Linked DNA regions of Flammeovirga yaeyamensis. The main gene of each other region encodes a partner of the protein of the gene in region 2 in a complex. Links are inferred from orthologs where the notes say so. Each region holds a gene or a part of one and is shown on either strand. Other genes may lie near its edges.

Region 1 (7,228 bases), 890 kb from region 2 along the record:
CGACCAATGATATATACTTCTAATCCGAAAATTGCACCAGCCAGTGGAGTTCCAAATACAGAGGAGAAACCAGCAGCAATACCTGATATAATTAATAATTTACGGTCGTATTTATCTAACTTGAATATTTTAGTAAACTGATCGGCAATTGCACCACCCATTTGAACAGCTGTACCTTCTCGACCTGCTGAACCACCAAAGAAGTGAGTTGCAATAGTTGCAATTGTTACCAAAGGAGCCATCTTTAAAGGAATGATTCTATTTGGTCTTGTAATTTCATCAAGTAATTGATTATTACCTTTAACTACATCTTGCCCTAAGTAATGATAACAAGCTCCAATAAGAAAACCACCTATAGGTAAAGCAAATATAATCCATTGATTATCACCTCTCCAACCTGTTGCCCAATGAAGGCCCCACAAGAATAGGGCTGATCCCAACCCTGTTAAACCACCTACTAATAGACCAATTAAAACCCACTTGAGAATGTATAAAAACACCGGGAATTGTTCTACTTTTTTAACCCACTTTGGAAATTGTTCGTGAGTATACCCTAAAAAAGCCATAAAAGTTATTTAATTTAGATAATGATTTGATAAGTAAAGTTAAAAGATTTTACGAGATAAAAAACGAAACAAACGAAACTGTAAAGTTTCATTTAAGAATTATGAGAATAAAATTCGTTGTCAACAATTCGATAAGAGACTTAAAACAAAGTATTCAAAAAATTGGCCCATTTATTACTTCAGTTATTGTTGGTATAGCAAGTTTGGTTGCATTGATGACTTTTTCAGAAAATGTTCAAAAAGATTTAAATAGACAATCAAAAGAAATTCTAGGGGCTGACCTAGAGATTAGAGCAAATTATGAGTTAAAAGACTCTATATTAAATCATTTTTCGACAGAGGAAAGTCAATTTATCCGTCAATATAATTTTGCTTCTATTGCTTATAATGAGAAATCATCTAAAAATAGAATGGTAGATCTGAGGGCCTTGGAAAAAGGATTTCCTTATTATGGTCAATTGGAAGTAACTCCTAAAGAAGCCATTATAGAATGGGAAAGAAAAGATAAAATAGTATTTGTAGATAGTGCAGTAATGCTTCAATTAGAAGCAAGTATAGGAGATTCTATTCAATTTGGCCAAACCCATTTTAAGATTGCGGGGACAATAAAAAAAGGAATTGGCCAAAGCAGTATCATGGCGGCAACAGTTCCTATAGTTTACTTTCCCTTCAAATACTTATCATCTACAGGCTTGATACAAAAAGGTAGCCGTGTAAATTACCGATACTTTTTTCAATACCCTGATAAATTTGATGTCCAAAACCTCATAACGGAAAAAGATCAAATAATAGAAAATAATAAATTAAGAGTTGCCACAACAGAGAACAATACAGCCCGAATAGGACGTTTCTTTAATGATATTGATTCATTTTTAAAACTCGTCGCATTCATTTCCTTATTGCTAGGTTGTTTGGGAGTGTCGAGTGGTATATATATTTACATCAAAGGAAAATTAAAATCAGTGGCTATCTTAAGATGTTTAGGGGCAACAACCTCTGAAACATTTTTGATTTATTCCATTCAAATTGTCATTCTGGGATTTATCGGAGGAGTATTAGGAGCAGCAATAGGCTCATTTGCTCAAATATATTTTCCAATACTCTTTTCAGATTTACTAATGGTAGATGTGAGTAATGATTTATCCATACAAGCTTCTCTTTATGGTATTTTATTGAGTATAATAATCTCAGTATTATTTGGTTGGTATCCTTTGCTTCAAATTCTTGATGTTACCCCGGTTTATGTTTTACGAAACCTCAATCTACTGACAACATCAAATAATCTGGATAAAAAGATAACCCTAACATTAGTCATCGGTTTGTTCATTTTTGGATTTGCCTATTGGCAATTAGGTGAAGTTTTAAAGGCTGTTATATTTCTCTTTTCTATAGTATTTGTTATTACACTTTTAGCTATCATCAGTAAAAGTTTTATTTCTATCCTTAGAAAAGTGAAGGTTGGACAACTTCCATTTAATTTAAAGTTTGGAATATCTCAATTATATCGTCCTAATAATCAGACACTCATTCTAGGTATTACTATTGGTTTAGGTGTGTTTTTAATCATTTGTATGTTATCTATTAGAGGAATTCTGATTGATAAAGTTCAAAATGTAGGAAAGGAAGGGGATACCAATCTGATATTTTATGATGTTCAGAAAGGACAAGTTGAGCCTTTGTCAGAACTTTTAAATAAAAACGAGGTAAATATTGAACAGGATGCAGCTGTTGTTACTATGAGTTTGAAATCTCTAAATAGTAAGGATAAAAAAGAAACATTAGCAGATTCTACTCTAAAAGTAAAACGTTGGGTGTTTGATAGAGAGTATAGGGTGACATTTAGAGATCATTTAAAAGAAAATGAGAAAACTGCAGAAGGGACTTGGATAGGAAAGTCTTCAATAAATGAAATAGTTCCAATATCTATTTCAAAATCATTCTTAGAGTCTTCAGGGATGCAATTTGGTGATCAATTACTATTTGATGTTCAAGGTTATAAAGTGAAAACAAAAATTTCTCATATTCGAGAAGTTGATTTCGCACGTATGGAAGCAAATTTTGTTGTCCTTTTTCCGTCAGGAGTATTGGAAGCAGCACCAGCTTTTCATGTGATAGGGGCAAATGTAAAAGACAAAGTGAGGATAAGTGATATTCAATCAAAAGTATTAAAGAACTTCCCAAATATAAGTACAATTGATTTAGCAGTGATCTTCCAATCGTTAAATGACATATTGGATCGAGTAGCCTTTGTATTTAAATGGCTAGGAGGGATTTGTATATTATCGGGATTTTTGGTGTTGTGGAGTAGTTTATCAATTAGCAAGCATCAACGAAAGAATGATGCAGGAGTGTTACGAAGTTTGGGTGCGAAAAGTAGTAATCTGATAATGATAAGCCTCATAGAATATTGTCTAATTGGTTTATTATCATCACTTACTGGAATGCTTCTCGGATGGATTGGAAGCTTTTTATTGGCCTACTTTGTATTTGATATTCCTTTCTTTATAGCAATATCAGATAGTATTTTGGTGACATCTTCAATTGTAGTACTCACCATACTTGTGGGGATTGTTTATATGCGACAGATCACTAAAGTAAGTCCTTTAGAAGTGCTTAGAGATTCAACTATTCAATAGAAGTAGCAGAATTAAATGAATTCATTTCAATCTTAGCTTCCTTTTGCTCAGCTTCTTGATTTTCTGTTAAATAGTGATGTACCCCGACCAAAAAAAATAAGCCTATTACAAAGAATAACAGTCTTGCTTTCATAGATATTTGTTTTTATTTATAATATAGTAGTTTATTTGATCACAATATATAAATATTTTTGTTATTTATAGTATTTTACCTGAAAAAATTAAAACCCATTTAAACAATCAAAGTTTAAATGGGTTTAATCATATTTGATATAACGAAATTCTAACGACTTCGTCTGTTTATCTCATCTTTTACAAGAGTAAGTTCTCTACTTGCTTGTCCTGCAACAGAAGTGTTTTCTTCAGCTCTTCTAAATAAATATGGAAGTGCTTCTTTAACAGGTCCGTAAGGTAAATATTTAGCAACGTTATATCCCTTTTTTGATAAGTTAAATGAGATATGATCACTCATGCCAAATAATTGTGCGAAGAAATAATTTGTATCTGTAGAAGAGATCCCATATTTATTCATTAAGTCAACAAGCAATAAATTTGACTCTTCATTATGAGAACCAGCACATAAAGCAAAGCCTTTGTGGTTATCCATGATGAAGTTCAATGCTGCGTCATAATCTTTATCTGTAGCTTCTTTAGAAGGTTGAACAGGATTTTCGTAACCCATTTTTTGAGCACGTTCTCCCTCTTTTTCCATATAGGCACCTCTTACAAGCTTTACACCTAATATGTATCCGTCTTTTTGAGCATTTTCAAAATCAACTTTTAATTGAGCTAATTTTGCATGTAAATACATTTGATAAGTATTGTAGACAATTGCTTTTTCCTTATTGTATTTTTTCATCATTCTGAAAGCAAGTTCATCCACGGGGCCTTGCATCCAAGTTTCTTCAGCATCAATAAAGATTCTAACGTCTTTTTTATAAGCCGTAGCACATAATAATTCAACTCTTTCTACAACTTTATCCCAATCTATCTTTTCCTCAGAAGTAAGAGTTTCACCAGCGTGTACTTTTTCTAATAAACTAATTTTAGCAATACCAGTAAGCTTAAATACAGAAAATGGGATGTGTTTTTCTTGAGAAGATTTTTCAATAGTTTGAAGAATTTCAGAAACAGTATGGTCAAAACTCTCATCTGTTTCAGCACCTTCTACTGAATAATCTAAAATAGAACCTATTTTAAACTTACCTAACGTATTAATAGTATCGATACTATCATTAATAGTTTCGCCTCCACAAAATTGTTTGAAAAGCGTTTTTTTAACTAAAGATTTGATAGGTAAGTTAACTTTAAATGCAAGGTTAAGACAAGCAGTACCTAACTTAACAAGATTGGGAGATCCCATCATGGCAAATAAGGCGTAAGTTTGTTTTAACTCGTTATCATTTCTCCATTCAAATGCGGTCTTGGTATCTTTAAAATTAACCGTGTTTGTGTCAACCATAGTGGTAGAATTATGTTATATGTGTGGTGTTAGTATTTTATTAAGGTAGGTTTAACCTTAATCTACTACAAATGTAGTTCAACATGTTGAAATAAGTAAGTTTATTCATCTAAAAAATTAATAAACTTCTGTAATTTTGGATAATAAAAATCAATAACAAGATGTACGAACAGATTTCAAAAAACATAAGAGAAAGAAGATCATTTTATCCTTTAGAATATACACAAGAAGAAATCCCTAAAGAGGATATCATGGAATTTCTAGAAGATGCAAATTGGGCCCCTAACCATGGTTTAACTCAACCTTGGCGTTTTGTTGTATTCGAAAAGGAGGGATTACAAACTTTATCTGATGTTCAGGGGAAAGTCTACAAAAAAAATACTCCTGAAGAAGAATTTGAAGAGAAGAGATACGAAAAACTAAAAAAGCTTCCTCTTTTATCAAATTATGTGATCGGAATAATAATGCATAGAGGAACCAATAAAAAAATACCAAAGCAAGAAGAAATGTTAGCAGTGGCTTGTGCAGTTCAGAATATAGCTTTAGGTGTTTCAGCCAAAGGATATGGAGGGTATTGGTCCACAGGAGGTTTAGTCAAATTTCCTCAAGCTAAAGAGTATTTTGGACTTAATGAAGAAGATGAGTTTATGGGCTTATTTTATATCGGTACAATTTCAGGTCAGAAAAAAGTTGGCAATAGAGATAATATATCTGATAAAGTTACTTGGGTAAATGAATGATATTTTACTACATTTGTGCAACCAAATAAAATCTGTGACGTTATTAAAGATAGTTGAACAGATGATAATTTGTTCATATGAAATAAAACATTATCATAATGGGAAAAGCAATAGAAATTACAGACGCTAACTTCGATGAAGTAGTATTAAAATCAGATAAGCCAGTATTGGTAGACTTTTGGGCAACTTGGTGTGGACCTTGTTTGATGATGTCTCCAATCATTGAAGAATTAGCTACTGAATTGACAGATGCTGTAATTGGTAAGTTAGATGTTGATGCTAACCCTCAAGCAGCTGCTAAGTTCGGTATCCGTTCTATCCCAACTATGTTGGTATTTAAAAATGGCGAGCAAGTAGACAAGCACATTGGTGCAGGTTCTAAAGCTGAACTTTCTGAAAAAATTACAGCCCAACTGTAAACAAGGAAAAACATTAAAAGGAAGGGATCTTATTGAGTTAAGGTCCCTTTTTTTGTGTCAATGTACAGTCCTAAAATAACGATACACTAAAACAATCGTTTTAGGGAATGAATATATAGGTGAAGAGTACAAGTTTCATTTATTATTTGGAATGAATAATTGAATAGTTCAAAATAACAAAATTAAAAAAGGTTGTCATTGAACTTTAGTAGTAAAATAGAGATTAGACTCTCTATTAACTACTTGTTCTAAAGACAACCTTAATTTATTAAAAAAGACGTTTTCTTAGTCCATAGAGTGTTCCATTGTATGGAATACATTCTGAACATCATCATCTTCTTCTAGTTTTTCTAATAGCTTATCAACTTCAGCTTCTTGTTCAGCATCTAGTTTTTTAGTAACTGTAGGAATACGATCTAAACCAGATTTGATAACCTCATGTCCTTGTTCTTCTAAAGCTTTTTGTAAAGAACCAAAGCTTGAGAATTCTCCATAAATCATGATAGTATCATCCTCTTCGTCGATAAATACTTCCTCTGCACCGAAATCAATCAATTCTAATTCTAACTCTTCCTCATCAATCTCGCCTTTAGTGATTTTGAAGTGACATTTATGTTCGAACATAAATTCTACAGAGCCAGAAGTACCCAAGCTACCGTTACATTTGTTGAAATAACTACGTACGTTAGCAACAGTTCTATTGTTGTTGTCAGTAGCTGTTTCAACTAATATAGCAATGCCGTGAGGAGCGTAACCTTCAAATAATTTTTCATCATAGCTTGATGTGTCTTTATCAGTTGCTCTTTTGATTGCTCTATCGATATTATCTTTAGGCATGTTCTCTGCTTTACAGTTTTGTAAAACAGCACGCAATCTTGAGTTTGAATCAGGATCAGAAGAACCACCTTCTTTGATAGCAATAACAATATCTTTACCCAAACGAGTAAATGTTTTTGCCATATGTGCCCAACGCTTTAACTTTCTGCCTTTTCTAAATTCAAATGCTCTTCCCATTTTAATATATATTTTTTAGTGTGCTTCTTCTAAAGAATGCTCACTGATTAATTGTTCAATTACTCTTGGAAAATAGAAATGTTCCAATTTTAAAACTTTTGCTCCCACTTCTTCAGGTGAATCGGTTTTGAGGATAGGAGTAGTGGCCTGAAGAATGTATTGACCTTCATCGTAATGTTGATTACAGTAATGAATAGTTATTCCAGATACAGAGTCTTTATTTTCAACTACAGCTCTATGGACATTGATACCGTACATTCCTTTTCCTCCATATTTTGGTAAAAGTGCAGGATGGATGTTAATCACCTTGTTTTCATACACTTCCAAAATACCTTTGTCAACTAGTAATAAGAAACCTGCAAGAATAATGAAGTTGACTTCTTTCGTTTTT
Region 2 (7,218 bases):
ACTATTATTTGGGTTGAAAAACAACCTAAGTAGGAATATTAATTAGTTAAATATTTGGACTTTATGTTGAAAACTTCATAAGTTTGTGCTGTAAAATTGAAAAATACTAACACAACTCACCTATTTAAATTATGATTTCATTAAAAAGTTTCAACGCTAAAAGTGTGGCGTTATTACTATCGGTTCTCCTTTTGCCTACATTAGGCTATTCTGCAGATGCAGCTACTATTAACACTGGCGATACTGCTTGGATGTTAATTGCAACAGCATTGGTTATGCTTATGACACCTGCAGGTTTAACGTTATTCTATGGAGGTCTTGCACAAAGAAAAACAGTATTGAATACTATTGGTATGAGTTATACTGCATTCTGTACAGGTACTCTAGTATGGGTAATTATTGGTTATAGCCTAGCATTCGGAAAAGGTAATGCTTACATCGGAGATTTCACTTCATTTCTTTTAGCAGACGTAAAAATTACAGATGTAGAAGGTACTATTCCTAGAATCTTATTTATCATGTTCCAAGGTACTTTTGCAGCAATTGCAGTTGCACTTGTAAGTGGTTCAATTATCGAAAGAGTAAAATACTCTACTTGGATTATTTTCTCAATTCTTTGGGTAGCCCTTGTTTATTCTCCAATTGCCCACTGGGTTTGGGGAGGTGGTTTCCTAAGTCAAGATGGTGAATTAGATTTTGCTGGTGGTACTGTAATTCACATTAACGCAGGTATTTCAGGACTTGTTTTAGCGTTAATGTTAGGTAAGCGTTTATCGAAAGATGAAACGTCAAACAAGCCTTCTTCAATTAAACTAATGGTATTAGGTTCAGCATTATTATGGTTCGGATGGTTTGGATTTAATGGTGGTTCTCAATTAGCAGCTGATTTTATTGCAGCGAATGCTATGATGGTTACTAACGTTGCAGCAGCAGCAGGTGGTATGGCTTGGTTGCTTATGGAATGGTTAACTATGGAGAAAAAACCAACTTTATTAGGTTCAGCATCTGGTGTAATTTCCGGTTTGGTAGGTATTACTCCCGCATCTGGATATGTTGATGTTTCTGGTGCATTAGTTATTGGTTTGGTTTCTGGAGCAGTTGGTTTCTGGGGTGTAATCAAATTAAAAGAAAAATTAGGTTATGATGATACACTAGATGTATTCGGTATCCATGGTTTGGTGGGTATTGTAGGTGCAGTATTAACAGGTGTATTTGCTAACCCTGAAGTAAACGGTGCAGCAGGTGCTTTATATGGTAATGCTGGTCAAGTGTTAGTTCAGTTAAAAGCAGTTGTAGTAACAATCATTTATTCTGGTGTTGCTTCTGCAATCATCTTTAAGATCACTGCATTAATCACACAAGGTGGTCGTGTAGATGACAAACTAGAAAAAGAAGGTATAGATGAGGCTTTCCACGGTGAAAGTTCATTCGACTCTATTTAATTAAGAAATTGATTGATACGATTGTCAATGCATTATATTGACTAAGTATTATTATTTGTTGATATAGTTCAAAGGAGGCACATTTTAGTGTGCCTCTTTTTTTGTGCTTAACATCTCACACTTTGTTAAGTCAGCCTTCAAGCTTTAATCTCTCATTGATATTTTATATATTTCAACTTAACTAAACATTGCAGCTCATTTTTTTGATTTGTTTAGAAAAAGGTAAAACCTTGATAAAGGAACAATAAATAACTACAATAAATTTCACTTAATATTTTGAGACTAGGATCTATAGATATAGGATCGAATGCGATCCGTTTTCAAGTGGTGACCACCCATGAAGATAAAGCAGGAAAAACTGTATTTAAGAAAATTGAATATATGCGCTTTCCTCTTCGACTAGGAACAGATGTATTTAAAACTGGTAAAATTCTTCGTCCAACAGAAGAAAAGTTTGTCAAACTAATGAGAGTTTTCTCTACTCTTTTTGATCTTACTGATGTGGACGATTATATCGCTTGTGCTACATCTGCCATGAGGGAATCTAGAAATGGAAAAGAAATTGTAGATAGAGTGTATTATAAGGATGGTCTTAAAATCGATATCATCGACGGTAAAGTAGAAGCTGAAATGATATCCTATGCGCTCGATCCACATATTCCGATGGGGAATGTTTTGCATATTGATGTTGGAGGAGGAAGTACAGAATTGAACCTTTATAAGCATAATACCAAAGTAGCTTCAAAATCTTTCAAGATGGGTAGTGTTCGACAATTGGATAAAGAAGATGCTGCTGCTGTATTTAATAACATAGAAGAATGGTATAAAAAAGAGTCAGCACCCTATTTTTCACCTAATGAGGAGGTGATTTCTTTAGGGACTGGCGGTAATATCAATAAGTTGTTTAATTTATCTAAACACAAGAAAAGTGATGATCGGACAACAACTCTAGAAGAATTACTTAAGTTGAAAGATTGGCTGAGTGAGTTTACTCTTGAAGAAAGAATCAAAAAATTAAGGTTGAATGACGATAGAGCAGATGTCATCATTCCTGCTTCAAAGATTTATACTAATGTGATGAAAATTGCAGGATCAGAAAAGATTATTGTTCCAGGAGTAGGCTTAAAAGATGGTATCCTTCATTATTTGATGAACAAAAGAGGATATAATGCAGCTGATTAAAAATTAAAATGCATAAAAAAACCTTTCAATTTAAATTGAAAGGTTTTTTTATTTATCTCACCCGGATCGTCCTGCCTACTCTTAAAGTAGTTCTTTTAGACATTCCGTTTAAGCGACATATTTTTGTGATGGATGTACCATATTTTCTACTGATTTTCCAAAGAGAATCTCCTGGGCGAATTCTGTGATAAACACTTTTCTTCGACTCAATAAGTAATTCATAGTTCTTAGCAGTAAGATCAAAATCTGATGGGATCTCGATTTTATGTTCTGCAAAATCAACCATGTCAGATGGATTAAAGCCATACCCTTGGTATCTGATTTCGAAGTGAAGGTGCGGTCCAGTACTTCTACCTGTATTTCCACCAAGTCCAATTACTTCTCCAGCTTTTACTTCTTGTCCAGGTTTAACAATGTAACGACTCATATGCCCATAAAGACTTTCAAGACCGTTTTTATGACGAACCATAACATAGTAACCATAGCCTCTTCTATTGTACTTGGCAATACGAACAACACCATCAAACATTGAACGGATAGAATCGCCGATAGCCACCTTTACATCTACACCATGGTGGAACCTCCATCTTCTAAAACCATATTTAGAAGTCACTCTCATTGGTTTGTCTAAAGGATAAGCCCAAGCCGTAGCAGCATCAGCACTGTCATAAAGGTGTAGTCGTACAGAATCGCTCAAAACTTTATGTGAGATGTTGTACGGATTAACGTTATAGTTGTCCCAAGCTTTATAATAGTCGAAACCATTAATATAAGTAGCATCAACAAATTTCCCTGCTTGAATTTCTATCAATTCAGGGCAAGTTTCTTTCTCGTTTAAATTTTCTCTTTGATAAGGGGTAGGGAGTTGTTCTAATAGTTGAGTTTCTGCACAATCTATTTCTCCATTACTTAATAAGAAAGGAGTAGATGCGATTTCCTCAACAACAGTTTCTTTTTCAATAGTAGCAGTCTGAATCTCGGCTTTTTCTTTTTTCTTAAAAAGCTTTTTGATGAATCCTTGACCAAAAGATGCTGAAGATAAAAATAAACCTATGGTTGCTAAAAAAAGTACTTGTGAGATTTTTGGTCTCACATTACAAAAAGTATAATACATAATCTATTTATAATACACTTAGCTACAATGTTGAAGCTTGTCTATCTGTTTAATTTCTAATTTACAAGGTTAAAAAATAATGAACTAAAAGACAATCATTTACTTTTAATATTCTTCTTGGTTAACGTTATTTTTGAAAACAAATTGTATACAGAAGCCATTTGAATGAAAAAAGACTCATCTCCAAAGAGATGAGTCTTGTATTTTGAATCAACTAAGTGATTTAGTCTTCTAATTCTGTAAGGTAGCGTTCTGCCTCCAAAGCGGCCATACATCCAGTACCTGCAGCAGTAACTGCTTGTCTGTAAATCGTATCTTGAACATCACCAGCAGCAAAAACACCTTTAATGTTTGTTTTTGTGCTATCCGGTTGAGTAATCAAGTAACCTGCATCGTCCATATCCAACTGACCCTTGAAAATGTCAGTGTTAGGTTTATGACCAATAGCGACGAAGAAACCAGTAACAGGAAGGTCAGTAGTTTCTTGAGTTTTATTATTAATGATTCTAACACCGTTTACAACGTCATCACCTAAAACTTCTTGAGTTTCGCTGTTCCAGTGAATCTCGATGTTTTCTTTTTTGATCACACGATCTTGCATGATTTTCGACGCTCTCATTTCGTCACGTCTAACAATCATATGTACTTTAGAACATAAGTTCGATAAGTAGTGTGCTTCTTCAGCTGCTGAGTCGCCAGCACCAACTACAGCCACTTCTTGACCTCTGTAGAAGAAACCATCACATACTGCACATGCAGAAACACCTTGTCCGTTCAAACGAGTTTCAGACTCTAAACCTAACCATTTAGCAGAAGCACCAGTAGAAATAATTACTGTATCTGCAGAGATTTCAGTTTTCTCGTCGATAGTCGCTACATGAGGACCTTTTTCGTTAAACTTCACACCAGTTACTAAACCTGTTCTGATATCTGTTCCGAAACGTTCCGCTTGTGCTTGCAGTTCCATCATCATTTGAGGACCCATGATTCCTTTAGGGTAACCAGGGAAGTTCTCAACATCGTTAGTAATAGTTAACTGACCACCAGGCTGTGGGCCTTGGTATAAAAGTGGTTTAAGGTTCGCTCTTGAAGCATAAATTGCAGCTGTGTAGCCTGCAGGTCCTGAACCTACAATTAGGGTTTTTACGTGTTCCATGATGTATTTTTTATAAAATCTTTAATTCTAGAAATAATAACTAAAGTATCTGTGTGATCGATCTTGTTTCACAACTTCTAAAATCACTCGACCACGAATTCGAGATACTATTTTTGAAAAATCTTTAGGGTTTTCTAATGGATATCGATTAATTGATACCAAGATCATCCCTTTTTTCAAGCCCATCTCTGAAATTAATCCTCCATTGGCTACTTCTTCGATTTTAATACCGTTTGATAAACCAAGCTTGGATTGTTCTATTTTTGAGAGCGGCGTAAATTTAGCACCAATTTCTTTGGCGTCGTACACATTCTTCTCAGAAATTTCAGTTGTACCATCAATATTTGTTAAAACAACTGTTTTTTCTATTTCTTTATTTTCTCTTTTGATGGTTAAACTAATCTTATCTCCAGGGACATAGTAGCTTAACTGTTCATCATAAGCCGCTTCGGAATCAATAGGAAAGTTGTCAATTGAGATGATAACATCCCCAACTTCTAATTTATTTTTCTCAGCTGCTCCTCCTTCAATTTTGGTGATAACCACCCCTTCAATAGTTTTTAACTGAAGCTTCTCAGCAATTTTTTCGTCCACCTCTTTGATGCTTGCCCCAAGGAATGCTTTCTGAACTTCACCATATTTCTTTAAGTCATTCACCACTTTGGCAACAATATCAGAAGGTACGGCAAAACCATAACCAGCATAACTTCCAGTTTTTGATAAAATAGCAGTATTAATCCCCACTAAATCACCATGAAGGTTTACTAAAGCACCACCACTGTTACCAGGGTTAATTGCTGCATCGGTTTGTATAAAAGATTCAATAGGGAAGACATCATTCATAATCCCAATTTTTCTGCCTTTTGCACTCACGATACCAGCAGTTACGGTACTTGTCAAGTTAAATGGATTACCTACTGCTAATACCCAATCACCCACTCTTACCGCTTTGGATGAGGCGATTTGAATAGCAGGAAGATCCTCTTTATCAATTTTAAGTAAAGCGATATCAGTAGATGGATCTATACCGATTAATTTCGCTTCATAAGATCTTTTATTATAAATCACTTCAATTTTATCGGCTCCTTTCACTACGTGATTGTTCGTTACAATGTATCCATCTTTTGTGAAGATGACACCAGAGCCCGATCCCATGGCCATTCTAGAATTATTCTGACGCCCTTGTGGACCAAAGAACAATTCCATCCAAGATTTTCTATTGGAATACCCTTTAATGTAGGTAACAATGTAAACTACGGATTGTGTGCTTACTTCTGCTGCGTCTGCAAAAGCAGATAATTCCAATTGATCAGCATTAATGTCTCTTGGAAATACACTTTTTGAAGAAGATATAACAGGTTGTTCAGCTTCTGTATTGGAAGCGAAAGCGAAGTTGTTTTCAGTTGGTTGGGGCTGTAAAAATTCTATGTATAAAAATGCACCCGATAAACCACTTAAAACACTAATGATAATGGTAAGAAGTGTTTTTTTCATGTCTAATTTTTTCAGTTCTTTTTTACAATAAAAATGCCTTTTGAAAATTTATGACAGATTGACATAAGGAAGCATTAAAGCTGTCTCATTTTGTTGTAACAAATGCTGAAACTTTGTTAGATTATTTGTCTTTAATTTGATTTCAATATCCAACTTCTCGAAAGTAGGAAGATAATTGATATTGTCTTCTGATAAAGTGATGCCGTCCACACCATTTTGTTTGATCAATGCTGAAATCTGATCAGCTTCTTTTTGGTCGAAGATTTTAGAAGGAACTGACAAACTGATGCATTTTTCTTTTTCATGTGCCGTGTTAGAGAGTTGTAAAAATTCAATCTTACACCATTGAATATTACTTCTAAAAGCACTCATATTTAAATGTACACCAATATCAAAAGCGCCTTGTTTGATGGCTTGTTCCAGTTCAAAAAGTTTTACTTGAGTTAGAGAAGATCCTTCTTCACCACCGATAGTGGTATAAATTAGAGTGTCATCATTTTCTAAATCTCTTGCGGCTTTTTTTACCCAATAAGGAGAAACATGAATCCCCCTTAAAGGGAAAGTGTGCCCCATTTCTATTAACTGAAGCACACTTTCTTCATCATCACTCAAATGCTTTGCATCCGCTATGATGTTTTCCCAACGCATTACTTTAATTGTTTTAAGTAAAGTTGAATAGTATTTTCAAGACCGTAGTATAAAGCATCGCAAACCAATGCATGTCCAATAGATACTTCATCTAGACCTTCGATATTTTGATGGAAATAAGCCAAATTGTCTAAATCCAAATCATGTCCAGCATTTAAACCCAAACCAAGTTCAACCGCTTT

Evidence for each region.
Region 1: the proteins of trxB (region 2) and trxA are in contact, whole or in part, in a crystal structure (PDB 1F6M), measured with the Escherichia coli proteins. The link is inferred for Flammeovirga yaeyamensis from one-to-one orthologs.

Annotation. Positions count from the first base shown.
Region 1 is NZ_CP076132.1:2,931,161-2,938,388, reverse strand. Bases 4,239-7,162 are described here. They hold trxA (thioredoxin), read left to right. Parts: upstream 4,239-5,502; coding sequence 5,503-5,823; downstream 5,824-7,162. Other genes in these bases: purN (phosphoribosylglycinamide formyltransferase), read right to left, coding at 6,853-7,162; KMW28_RS11540 (YebC/PmpR family DNA-binding transcriptional regulator), read right to left, coding at 6,109-6,837; KMW28_RS11550 (nitroreductase family protein), read left to right, coding at 4,826-5,404; KMW28_RS11555 (proline dehydrogenase family protein), read right to left, coding at 4,239-4,664. Outside these bases: KMW28_RS11570 (voltage-gated chloride channel family protein), read right to left, coding at 1-566; KMW28_RS11565 (ABC transporter permease), read left to right, coding at 668-3,202; KMW28_RS11560 (hypothetical protein), read right to left, coding at 3,192-3,335; more of KMW28_RS11555, read right to left, coding at 3,486-4,238; more of purN, read right to left, coding at 7,163-7,228. UniProt on the Escherichia coli protein: Participates in various redox reactions through the reversible oxidation of its active center dithiol to a disulfide and catalyzes dithiol-disulfide exchange reactions.
Region 2 is NZ_CP076132.1:3,822,837-3,830,054, reverse strand. Bases 2,929-5,842 are described here. They hold trxB (thioredoxin-disulfide reductase), read right to left. Parts: upstream 4,895-5,842; coding sequence 3,962-4,894; downstream 2,929-3,961. Other genes in these bases: KMW28_RS15065 (trypsin-like peptidase domain-containing protein), read right to left, coding at 4,922-5,842; KMW28_RS15075 (M23 family metallopeptidase), read right to left, coding at 2,929-3,717. Also shown: KMW28_RS15085 (ammonium transporter), read left to right, coding at 132-1,442; KMW28_RS15080 (Ppx/GppA phosphatase family protein), read left to right, coding at 1,719-2,624; more of KMW28_RS15075, read right to left, coding at 2,677-2,928; more of KMW28_RS15065, read right to left, coding at 5,843-6,388; KMW28_RS15060 (beta/alpha barrel domain-containing protein), read right to left, coding at 6,437-7,036; KMW28_RS15055 (pyridoxine 5'-phosphate synthase), read right to left, coding at 7,036-7,218.